2 regions of the Exiguobacterium sp. FD-YE-25-4 genome follow, and region 2 is predicted to be linked to the other one. Evidence: riboswitches for the same ligand, from Rfam matches in the RefSeq annotation. Region 2 holds a riboswitch; the other holds the start of a gene.
The links. Region 2 has a riboswitch for thiamine pyrophosphate ahead of AC13H5_RS08230 (Ykof family thiamine-binding protein). Riboswitches for the same ligand answer to the same signal wherever they lie in the genome.
Positions count from the first base shown of each region.

Region 1: linked by a shared signal. The riboswitch ahead of thiW (energy coupling factor transporter S component ThiW) and the one ahead of AC13H5_RS08230 (Ykof family thiamine-binding protein) in region 2 are both predicted to bind thiamine pyrophosphate.

Region 1 is NZ_CM168041.1:2,790,877-2,795,883, forward strand. It holds gene AC13H5_RS14360 (phosphotransferase family protein) at 1-612, opposite strand, end outside; gene AC13H5_RS14365 (hypothetical protein) at 655-975, shown strand; TPP riboswitch at 1,000-1,098, shown strand; gene thiW (energy coupling factor transporter S component ThiW) at 1,163-1,651, shown strand; gene AC13H5_RS14375 (hypothetical protein) at 1,716-1,982, shown strand; gene AC13H5_RS14380 (VOC family protein) at 2,495-2,920, shown strand; gene AC13H5_RS14385 (VOC family protein) at 2,917-3,315, shown strand; gene AC13H5_RS14390 (LTA synthase family protein) at 3,429-5,007, shown strand, end outside.
Region 2 is NZ_CM168041.1:1,587,259-1,592,265, forward strand. It holds gene AC13H5_RS08210 (DUF1643 domain-containing protein) at 1-43, shown strand, start outside; gene AC13H5_RS08215 (energy-coupling factor transporter transmembrane component T family protein) at 55-792, opposite strand; gene AC13H5_RS08220 (ABC transporter ATP-binding protein) at 789-2,120, opposite strand; gene AC13H5_RS08225 (ECF transporter S component) at 2,113-2,688, opposite strand; gene AC13H5_RS08230 (Ykof family thiamine-binding protein) at 2,681-3,274, opposite strand; TPP riboswitch at 3,354-3,454, opposite strand; gene AC13H5_RS08235 (GTP-binding protein) at 3,517-4,710, opposite strand; gene AC13H5_RS08240 (hypothetical protein) at 4,812-5,007, opposite strand, start outside.

The sequences.
Region 1 (5,007 bases), 1.2 Mb from region 2:
CGTCCGTTCCCGCCAGAAGATGTTGCCGCCGTGCAAATCACCGTGCTCGAGACTCATCGGCATCCCGGTCGCCAGCTCATCGCACATGGCGATCAATTCATCTTGAAGCGCGAGCATGGCCTCGGCTTTGTATTGCTCGAGCCCGACGCAGAGCTCAGGTAAATACGTGCGGATTTCGTCCTTCAACTTGGCCGGTCGGCGGTCCGGGATGCCGTAAGACAAGTAGGTCTCGATCTGGTCGATCTCCTGTCGCTGCAGCTGTGCGTATTGACGCAACGCCGCTTCGTATCGACTCACGTCCGGTCGTTCACGTAGCGCCTCTCCGTCGATGTCTCGCATGAGCAACCAGTTCCGGGCTGAATCGATGGCGATGACGTCAGGCACGAAATCAGGATGCCGCTCGGCCAGAAACGCCGACAATCCGGCCTCGCCGCGGCTGATATCGGTCACCGCTTTGGCGTAGTAACGTTCCTTATCGAGCGCGCCAACAAGCAAGTACGTCAAATCGGTATCTTTGATCACGTGCCACCTCGCATTCGGCACGTTTGCCTCAATCCATCGTTCGAACCGTTCACGAAACGATCGGTCACGCCATGGGATTGCCTGTCTCATCCTGTTCACCCTTTCTTTCATCATCTCCTAGGAGGAAACGATATGGACGTTGTATATTACTCATACCCGGTCGATGCCATCTTGTATATGTACTTAGGGGCGACGGCCATCGTCAGTCTCATCATCGGGCTGCTCGTTTGGCGTCTGTTCAAGCGCCGAGATGTCGGCTTTTGGACAACGCTCGTTCTCAGCTTTGTCGGGCTGTCGCTCTCGCTCGTCTGGTTTCAAAACGCGTCCGTCGCCGTGTTCATGGGGACACTCCCGTGGCTGATCAATCTCGTCTTCTCCCTTTTGTTGTACGGTCTGTTCGTCGGCATCATCTATGTCACGTTCCGACCACGAAAGCTCGACCGCGTCAAATGACGGTATGCTATACTCATGTTAATAAACGACCACTAGGGGAGCCTTCGGGCTGAGACGGCATGCGCCGGACCCTTCGAACCTGATCTGGCTCATACCAGCGTAGGGAAGTGGTGTGGGATTCGTCTGTCTTTCCACGCCACTTTTCCACTTGGAGAAGTGGCGTTTTCATTTTGAAAGGAGACTATCTATGCGTATTCAACAACTCACTTGGATGGCGATGCTCATCGCCATCGCCGTCATCGGTTCCCTGTTCATCTCGATTCCGACCGGTGTCGCCCGTGCCTATCCGATTCAACATATGGTGAACGTCATCGCCGCCGTCACCGTCGGGCCGATCGGGGCCGTTCTCGTTGCGTTCGTGACCGGAATCGTCCGTGTCATGACCGGTACCGGGTCGCTCTTGGCCTTTCCCGGAGGTATGATTGGGGCGCTTTTGGCCGGGGTCTTCTATATGAAGACGAACCGCGTAGCCTTCGCCGCATTTGGTGAAGTCATCGGGACCGGCCTCATCGCTTCGCTCGTCGCCGTCCCGTACGCCAAGGTGTTGATGGGGAGCGAGTTCGGGGCGCTGTTCTTCTTCCCAGCCTTCCTTGCCTCGAGTGTGACTGGGGCCGTGCTCGGCTGGATTGTTTTGGCTCGGGTCAAACAATTGCGACCGCTCACGGCGAAACGATAAATAGGAGTTCCCCCCGCTAAAAAAAATGGTAAAATCAGGATAACACATACTGGGAGGTCATTTCTTGAATCGATTGACGCTATTACTGGCTGCCACCGCTTGCCTGTTCATGTCCGGTCTGTTGTATACGCTTGAACGCATCGCCACGTTCACCCGCTGGAATGCTCAGATTGCGACGGGCACGTTTTCCAGCGAGCCGATGTTCGTCGATATTCTGCTCCAAAACGTGTTCATCTCGATTTTCGGAGTGGCCGCGATCGTTCTCTTTTTCAAAGCGGGCAGTGCTGTCCAAAATACAACGTCCACAAAAGCAGGGACAGCCGATTTATGACGGCTGTCCCTGTTTGACGTGATGTGATGGTTTTATAACTCTAGTGAAGAAGGAGTGTTTAGTTATGGACATTAATCGCAATCCTTATTTTTACTCATTGTTAGTCGGGACTTTAATTTTTCTATTCATCTTCATCTCTGAATTCTTTTTCAATTTTGGAATCATATCGAATCACTCGATTACATTGCTCTTTCTTTCTTTGACCACTCTGTTGGCGGTACTGCTTATTTTTTCCGTGCTGTATGTCAAAAAATTTAAAGACGAAAAAGGGAACATATTATTAGGCGTATTAATCTTTTCAGGCGCTGGTTTCCTTCTTTTCTTACTACTCAATACGTTAGTGATGTTGTAAGTTGAACCGGGTCTAGTCGTCTTCCTTCGATTTTTAGTGAATTTGCATTATCATTATCTCCTTACCTTGTTCATAAAAATCACAGCTCAAAAAGTTTCTTCCCACCTATATTTTCAGTGAGCCGTTCGCTACACTGAAAGAAAATAAGGGGGGCAAAGCGATGTTTCGTATCGGCAGTATCTTTATTCCTGTAACAAATTTAATCCGATCATTGGAATGGTATCAAACCCACTTTCACATATCTGAAATCGGACGTTGGGAAGGTGGCATCGGCGTCCATTTCCCAGACGGGGCGACCCAACTCGGATTGATTGAAACGAAAAACGTTGCTTCGACGACGTTCAGCGACCGAAACGGTGACGAACACGTCAGCTTCAACATCGTCTGCGACGACATTCAATCCATCCATGACACATTTGAACGCGCCGGCTTGAAACCTGGCCGACTTCAAGATTTTGGCGGGATGAGTTGTTTTGATGTATTGGACCCGGATGGCAACGTCATCAGTCTGACGTCAGAATCAGCCGATTCGCCCTTCCATCGAGACCAGATTAGACAAGCACAATTGAAAGGACAGACCCAATGAAACAAATCCACCATCTCTGCATCCAAACGCCCGATTACGAGGCGTCCAAACGATTCTATGAGGCGCTCGGCTTCGAGCTCGTCCAAGAGTCACCCGACTTCCACACCCGAGCGTTCAACAGCTGGCTCAAACTCGGTGACTTTTATATCGAGCTTCAAACGGCAAAAGTCGACGAGACGTTGTCGCCTTATTCGAAGCACGTGGCCGGACCGGTCCACTTCGCGCTTTATGTCGATGACCTCGAAGCGGAAGTAAGGCGGCTTGAGGACATTGGCGTGACGTTCCTACCAAAGCACGGCGGGAACATCTACTTCGTCGTTGACGGTCATTTGAGTAAATTAAAAGCTCCGGAAGGCACGATTATCGAGCTCCGGGACACGTTCTTAATCAAGTGAGGCGCTGCCTCGCTTTTTTTATTGCCAAAATCGCACACCCTCATGTTTTTCGCCGTCTTCGAACAGGTACATGACAGAGAACACACTTTGTCCGTACCGTTTGGAGGTCTTTCATGAAATATCTCGATTATTGGAGTTACTTATCGCTCTCCCTCGCCAAGCTGTTCCTATTCAGTCTGTTGACGGCGAGCGCGTTCGACCTGCGCTTTTTGTTCATCAATCTAGCGACCATCTTGATGATGACGAGTTGGGCGCTACTCATAAAACAACAGACGCGCCGCTTGATTTTGTTCACGTCGCTGTTTCTGCACAGCACGTTGCTCATCTCGGACGTCTGGTACTACCGCTATTTCGGTAACTTGCTGTCGGCCACCCTACTGTCTGATATCGGCCAGATGGGAGACGTCGGGGGCGGCTTTCTGACACTGATTCAAGCGCCCGACTTCATCTTGTTCACGGACTTGCTCGTCTACGCGGCTGTCCTCCTCTATATGAAGCGACACCCCATCACGGAACCGAAACGTCTCGGTCGCCGTTTGGCAGTCACCGGTTTTCTTGTCGGCTTCATCGTCTTTACCGTCCCGACCGTTGTTCATTACGCCGAAACAGATCACCGGAAAAGCCCGATTTCAAATATGCGCGAGTATTATCAGCTCGGCTTTTGGGGCTATCACGGCCTCGATACATTCCGCGGCATTCAGGACGCCCTTCATCTCGGTGGCGACCTAACAGAACAAGAGCTCAGCCAAATCGAAGCGTTAGCGACCGAACCGGTTGACGCCACAGCCGATACGAACGTCATCGTCGTCCAGCTCGAGTCGTTCCAAGCGTCCGTGATCGGCCAGACGGTCAGCGGGCAAGAACTGACGCCGAATTTGAACGCGCTTCGTGATGAGATGCTGTATTTCCCGAATTTTTATCATCAGACGCACGAGGGCCGGACGTCCGATGCGGAATTTACCGTCAACGCCTCGCTCTATCCCGTCAAATCAGGTTCGGTGTATACGCAGTATGCGACGAACACGTTTGACGCGTTGCCTGCACAGTTGCGACGAGCCGGCTATGATACGGCCGCGATGCATGCGTTCGACAAGGAGTTTTGGAATCGCGCCAACTTCTACGAGCAGATTGGCTACAACCACTTCTTCCACCAAGACGATTATCCGGCCGATCCGGTCATCGGCATGGCCGTCGGCGACAAGGAGTTCCTGACGACATCGGTCGACCACTTGGACACGTTGGACGAGCCGTTCTATTCCTTCATGGTCGCGTTGACGAGCCATACGCCGTATGAGATTCCGGACGAGGAGAAACGGTTGGATCTATCGGAATACGAGGACCCGCTCCTCCAAGACTATTATCATACCGTCCACTACACCGATGCCGCCGTCGGTCTCATGATTGAACGACTGAAAGCCAACGGAACGTGGGACGACGCCTTGGTCGTCTTTTATGGCGACCATGACAGCGGATTGACCGCTACCGGTGGCGAGATGGCCGTAAATGCAGATGCCGACTCCACGGTCGATTTGTTCCAGCTCGATCGCTCCGTCCCGTTATTCATCAAACCGGCCGGACTCGAACGAGGTCAGACGGTGCAGACGAGCGGCGGTCAAGTCGATTTGGCCCCGACTATCCTCGATTTGCTCGGGATGACACCGACGTACATGCTTGGAAGTTCGCTTCTCGACG
Region 2 (5,007 bases):
ATTTAGAATCGTGAAAGAGACGAAACAAGACGACTCCGAGTGAGTCGTCTTGTTTTAACGTACGCCAAGCCACACGCTCACTCCAAACAATAGGAGCAAAAGCGACGCCAACAGAAAGTCGTTTCTGGTGACGGGGACAACCTCGTACGTCGCTCGAGGTTCCCCCGTAAACCCACGTGCTTCCATCGAGAACGCGATTCGTTCCGCTTGGCGAATCGATCCAGCAAGAAGCGGAACGATTAATTTGGGGACGTGGCGGATGTGATCGAGTCTCGTCTCCAAACGTACGCCTCGTAGCGTATGCGTTTCATATAGTTGCATCAGTTCTTTTTTTAGAATCGGAAAGAAACGAAAACCGACGAAGACACTATATGCGATTTTTGGTGATAGCTTTCCTTGTTGCATCAAACTGTAGACGAACCGTTTCGGGTCCGTCGTCAGCGTGAACAGAAGCGACAAGGCTGTGAATGCCAACACACGTAAGGAGAGCGTCGCTGCTAGCATCACATTCTCATCGGTCACATCATTGCCAAACAGCTTGAACACGACATCTCCGCTTGATTGCTTTCCAAAGACGAGCGTCGTCCACAATGTCCCGAGCGCGGTCAATAAAAATGGGATCATGAACAACCCCCATCTTCTCCAGCTCACGGCAGAGAATAGCGTTTGAAGTGTAACTGTTCCGAGAAAAACAGCAAGCGGAGTCCAAGGGTTATACATGAAGGCGAGACCGAACATGAGACATGCCACGGTCAGAAATTTAATCGTCGGGTTCATCTCATGAAATGTCATCGCGATTCCTCCATCAATAAGCCGTGGGTGCGTAGTAATTCTTTTTCATCCCAGAGTGAAGCGTCATATGGCCCACTCAAGTCGCCGTCACACATCAAATAATATGTGTTCGCAATCCGCGCGAAGCTGAGGTCGTGCGTCACAAACAAAATCGTCTGGCCGGATCGTATTCGTTCGACCATTAAGTCATAGAGCGCACGAAGCGATACCTCGTCTTGTCCGGCAGTCGGTTCATCAAACGCAATCAGTTGTTTATTAGACAGCATCATCACTCCGATGGCGAGCCTTCGTTTTTGACCGTGACTAAGGGAGAGTGGATGGTGGTCACGCACTGATTCGAGCCCGAGCCGCGTTAAGACGTCCTCAATCGGGCGATTATGGCCATATGCGAGTTCTCGGGTCACATCATTCGTAACGAATAGATGCGCCGGTGATTGCGGGACGAGGCCGACTTCACGATGTTTCCGGGCTAGGCTTCGCAGCCATGTCGACTTTCCGCTACCATTTCGACCGAGCACCGCAATGAGATCACCCTCAGCGACCTTTAACTCGCTCGCTGCTAATTGAAATGTTTTTCGTTTTAATTCCGGTATGTGAAATAACATTTTCTTTCCTTGTTCAACTTTAATTGGAGAGAACGCATAATCTGGTCGGACGATGAACGGTCCATCATAGTCGATGCGCCCACTCACGAGCTTTATTTGTCGGTCAAAAAAATCACCCCATATGTATGGCCGATGCTCGATGACGACAACGTTTACGGTCTGTGCGACGCCGTCGAGCCAACGAACGAAATGATGGGCGGTCTCAGGATCGAGGTGAGCGAGCGGCTCATCGAGGAGGAGCCACTCGGGACGGCCAATCAAGGCACAAGCGACGGCAATTTGCTGCTTCTCACCCCCCGATAGGTCATGAATGGTACGGTGACGATAATCGGTCAAATGCAACGCCTCTAACATTGTGGTGACACGGGCCATCATCTCGTCTCTCGCGACGGCAAAGTTTTCGAGCGTGAAAATCAATTCTTCTTCGACCGTCTGCATGACGAACTGACTGTCCGGGTCCTGAAAGACCGTTCCGACGCGCCGGTTCACTTCGCCAGCTTCATACGTATCATAAGAGCGATCAAACAAGTGCAATCTGCCCGTCACGATGCCATCACAATTGTCCGGATAGAGACGATTCATCAAAGCGAGCAATGTTGATTTTCCCGACCCACTTGCCCCTGTAATGACCGTTCTCCCTTTTGTTAGACGTAGTGTGATATCCGTCAAGACATCGCATTTCTTGTTCGGATAACGAAATGTCAGATGTTCTGCCTCAACCATGCATACGGTCCTGTCGCGCGAGAGCATACCCATCAAGCGCGCCCGTCCGAAGCAACAAGTCGCTCAAAATCTTACCGCCCAGACCAGCAATCAACATCCCGCTCGTTGCGCGTAGTGCGAACATCGTAGCCACATATGTCGGACTGAGGGCATTGAGACCTCCCATGACGTACGTATATGCGAAACTTGTCACAGCAGCACTGAATCCGGCGAGCATGAGCACCCAAAGATCATAGCGTTTATAACCCGTCAAAGCGAACGCCGCTTCGGCGCCGATCCCTTGAACGATCCCGACTAAAATGATGCGCGGTCCGATGGCGTTGCCAATCATCATCTCAATCGTCGCCGCAAGCACTTCGGACAAGAATGCAGCCCCAGGCTTGCGAATGATATAAGCTGCGATAATCGAGACGATGAACCATATCCCAAAAATCCATTCGTAGGCGATTGGTCCAATCAGACCGGCCCACAAGTTCCCAGCATGGACGAACGCCAAATAGACCACCGCGAACACGACCGATAAAATCGACAACAAAACGATTTCTTTTAACTTCCACGATTTAAGCATCCATACGTCCCTCGTGTGACGGACTGTTCACGCTGAACGTCACCGTCATGACGACATGGCTTGTCTTCTGTCGGACGCGATCAAACGTCGCCTCATAGAAAGCGAACACCGGCTCGATGTCCCCATGTATACCTGAGGCGTAATGCATCGAGTCATTGAAGACACCTCGCTCTTTCGCAAAAGCGATTTCTTCGTAGATGATGTCCATATAGTCGTCATCACCGAGCGGATAGAGCGCGAACTGTGAGGAGACATATTGCGGACCGACGGGACCATTAAGCGGTTCGCTCGACACAACGAGCACTTCATCTCCGGCCGTATCCCCTGGACACCCGACCGAGAACGTCCCGCTCATCGACACATGTTCCCCTGTCTTTGTCGCGTGTGACAGCACGGCCTTAGCCACATCGAATACATGCTCACTTCGTCCACGGATGACCGTCGACACGTCATCGGTATGTCGCCAGACGTTTTGTAAATCCGTCTCCTTCAACGCCCCTTTGATGATGCTCACGAAATCAGTCGTCATCGGGCTCAGTGTAAAGCGGAACCCGACGATCGGGCTCGTTCCACATTGTTTGTTCATGTTCTATTCCCCCTTATTATGTGTACACAAAAAAGCCGCATCCATGAGAATGCGGCCACTCCTCCAATTTTAATCCATTAGAAAAAGTGCCACACTTCCTCACGCCGGTATTACCCGGATCGAGTCATAAGGGATTGGAGCCATGCTCACATCTCAGCCGAAGCACCCCTAGTGTAGTCCAATGTATGCGGTTGTTCATGCAAGAATCAGTATAGACGACCGCTTTCATTTTGTAAACGGTCTTATGAGAACGTGACGACCTCGTTCCCCGGAAGTGTGTCCCGGAGCGTCGACCAATCCAGCGCCATCTCCTCATCTGTCAGCAGACAGTGATCGAGCTCTTGTTCGATGATGGCTCGATCCATCCGCTGCCCAATCAAGACGAGCTCCGTCTGTCGGTCCCCGTACGGTTCGACATAGTCGGCGTCGAGTTCCGGTTCGGCCGCGAACATGTGACGACGCTCTTCTTCCGGAAGCGTCGCGAGCCAGCGTCCGGCATGTTCGAGCGTCGAGGCGTAACCCGCTTGTGAAAACAGACAGGCGAGGTCGTTCCGTGAAGCGATCCATAAAAACCCTTTCGCACGGACGATTTCTTCCGGAAACGTCTCAATCCAGGTATGGAGACGCTCCGGGTGGAACGGCCGACGCCGACGGTAGACGAATGAGCTGATGCCATACTCTTCCGTCTCCGGCGTGTGCACATCTGTCTCAAGTTCTTGAATCCACCCGGCCGCATGCATCGCCTGTTCGAAATCGAACAAATTGACATCCAACAGCTCGGTCAATTCCACGTTCGCATGGACAGACGTCAACAGCTTCGCGGTTGGGTTGAGCGCCTTCAACAGTCCGGTCATCTCGCTGAGTTCGGTCTCGGTCACGCGATCCGCCTTGTTCAAGACGATGATATCGGCGAATTCGACTTGGTCGACGAGTAGGTCGACGACTTCGCGGACGTCCGTCGCGTCAATCGCCTGCTTACGTTCATGGAGCGACTCGCCCGAGTTGAAATCTTTTAAGAACCGAAACGCATCGACGACGGTCACCATCGCATCGATATAGACTCGGTTCGTCAAATCGATGCCGAGGGCGTCATCAGCATATGTAAACGTTTGGGCGACCGGGATCGGCTCTGAGATCCCGGACGACTCGATGATGATTCCGTCGAGGTCCCGGTCGTGCGCAAGCTCTGCTACCGCCTCGAGCAGGTCCTCACGGAGCGTGCAACAAATGCAGCCGTTCGATAGTTCGACCAACTTTTCGTCCGTTCTCGAGAAACCGCCCTGTTCAATCAATCGCTCATCGATATTCAACTCGCTCATGTCGTTGACGATGACGGCGTATTTCTTGCCCGTCCGATTGTTCAATATGTGGTTCAATAGTGTCGTCTTACCGCTTCCTAAATAACCGGACAGCACGGTGATCGGGATTCGTCTCATTCTACCCACTCCTAAATCGTAATCGTTACTTTTTAGATGATGACGGGTCGGTGACGTCTTGTCAAGAAAAAACACGCCCGTTTCCGGACGTGTTCTCCTGCTTATTCTTCTAACGCCTTGCGTTCGGCCTCTGAGCGTGGATAGGCGTTCGCCTGCCACTCGGCTCGATAAATCGAGTCGAGCTGGGTCAGACCGACCTCATCCGCGTCCTTATCGGCATCCACACTCGGCGTCTCATCCCACCGCGGATTCAAATACGTATGATCGTCTTCCCGGTTCGCTTCCAACAGCTTTTGA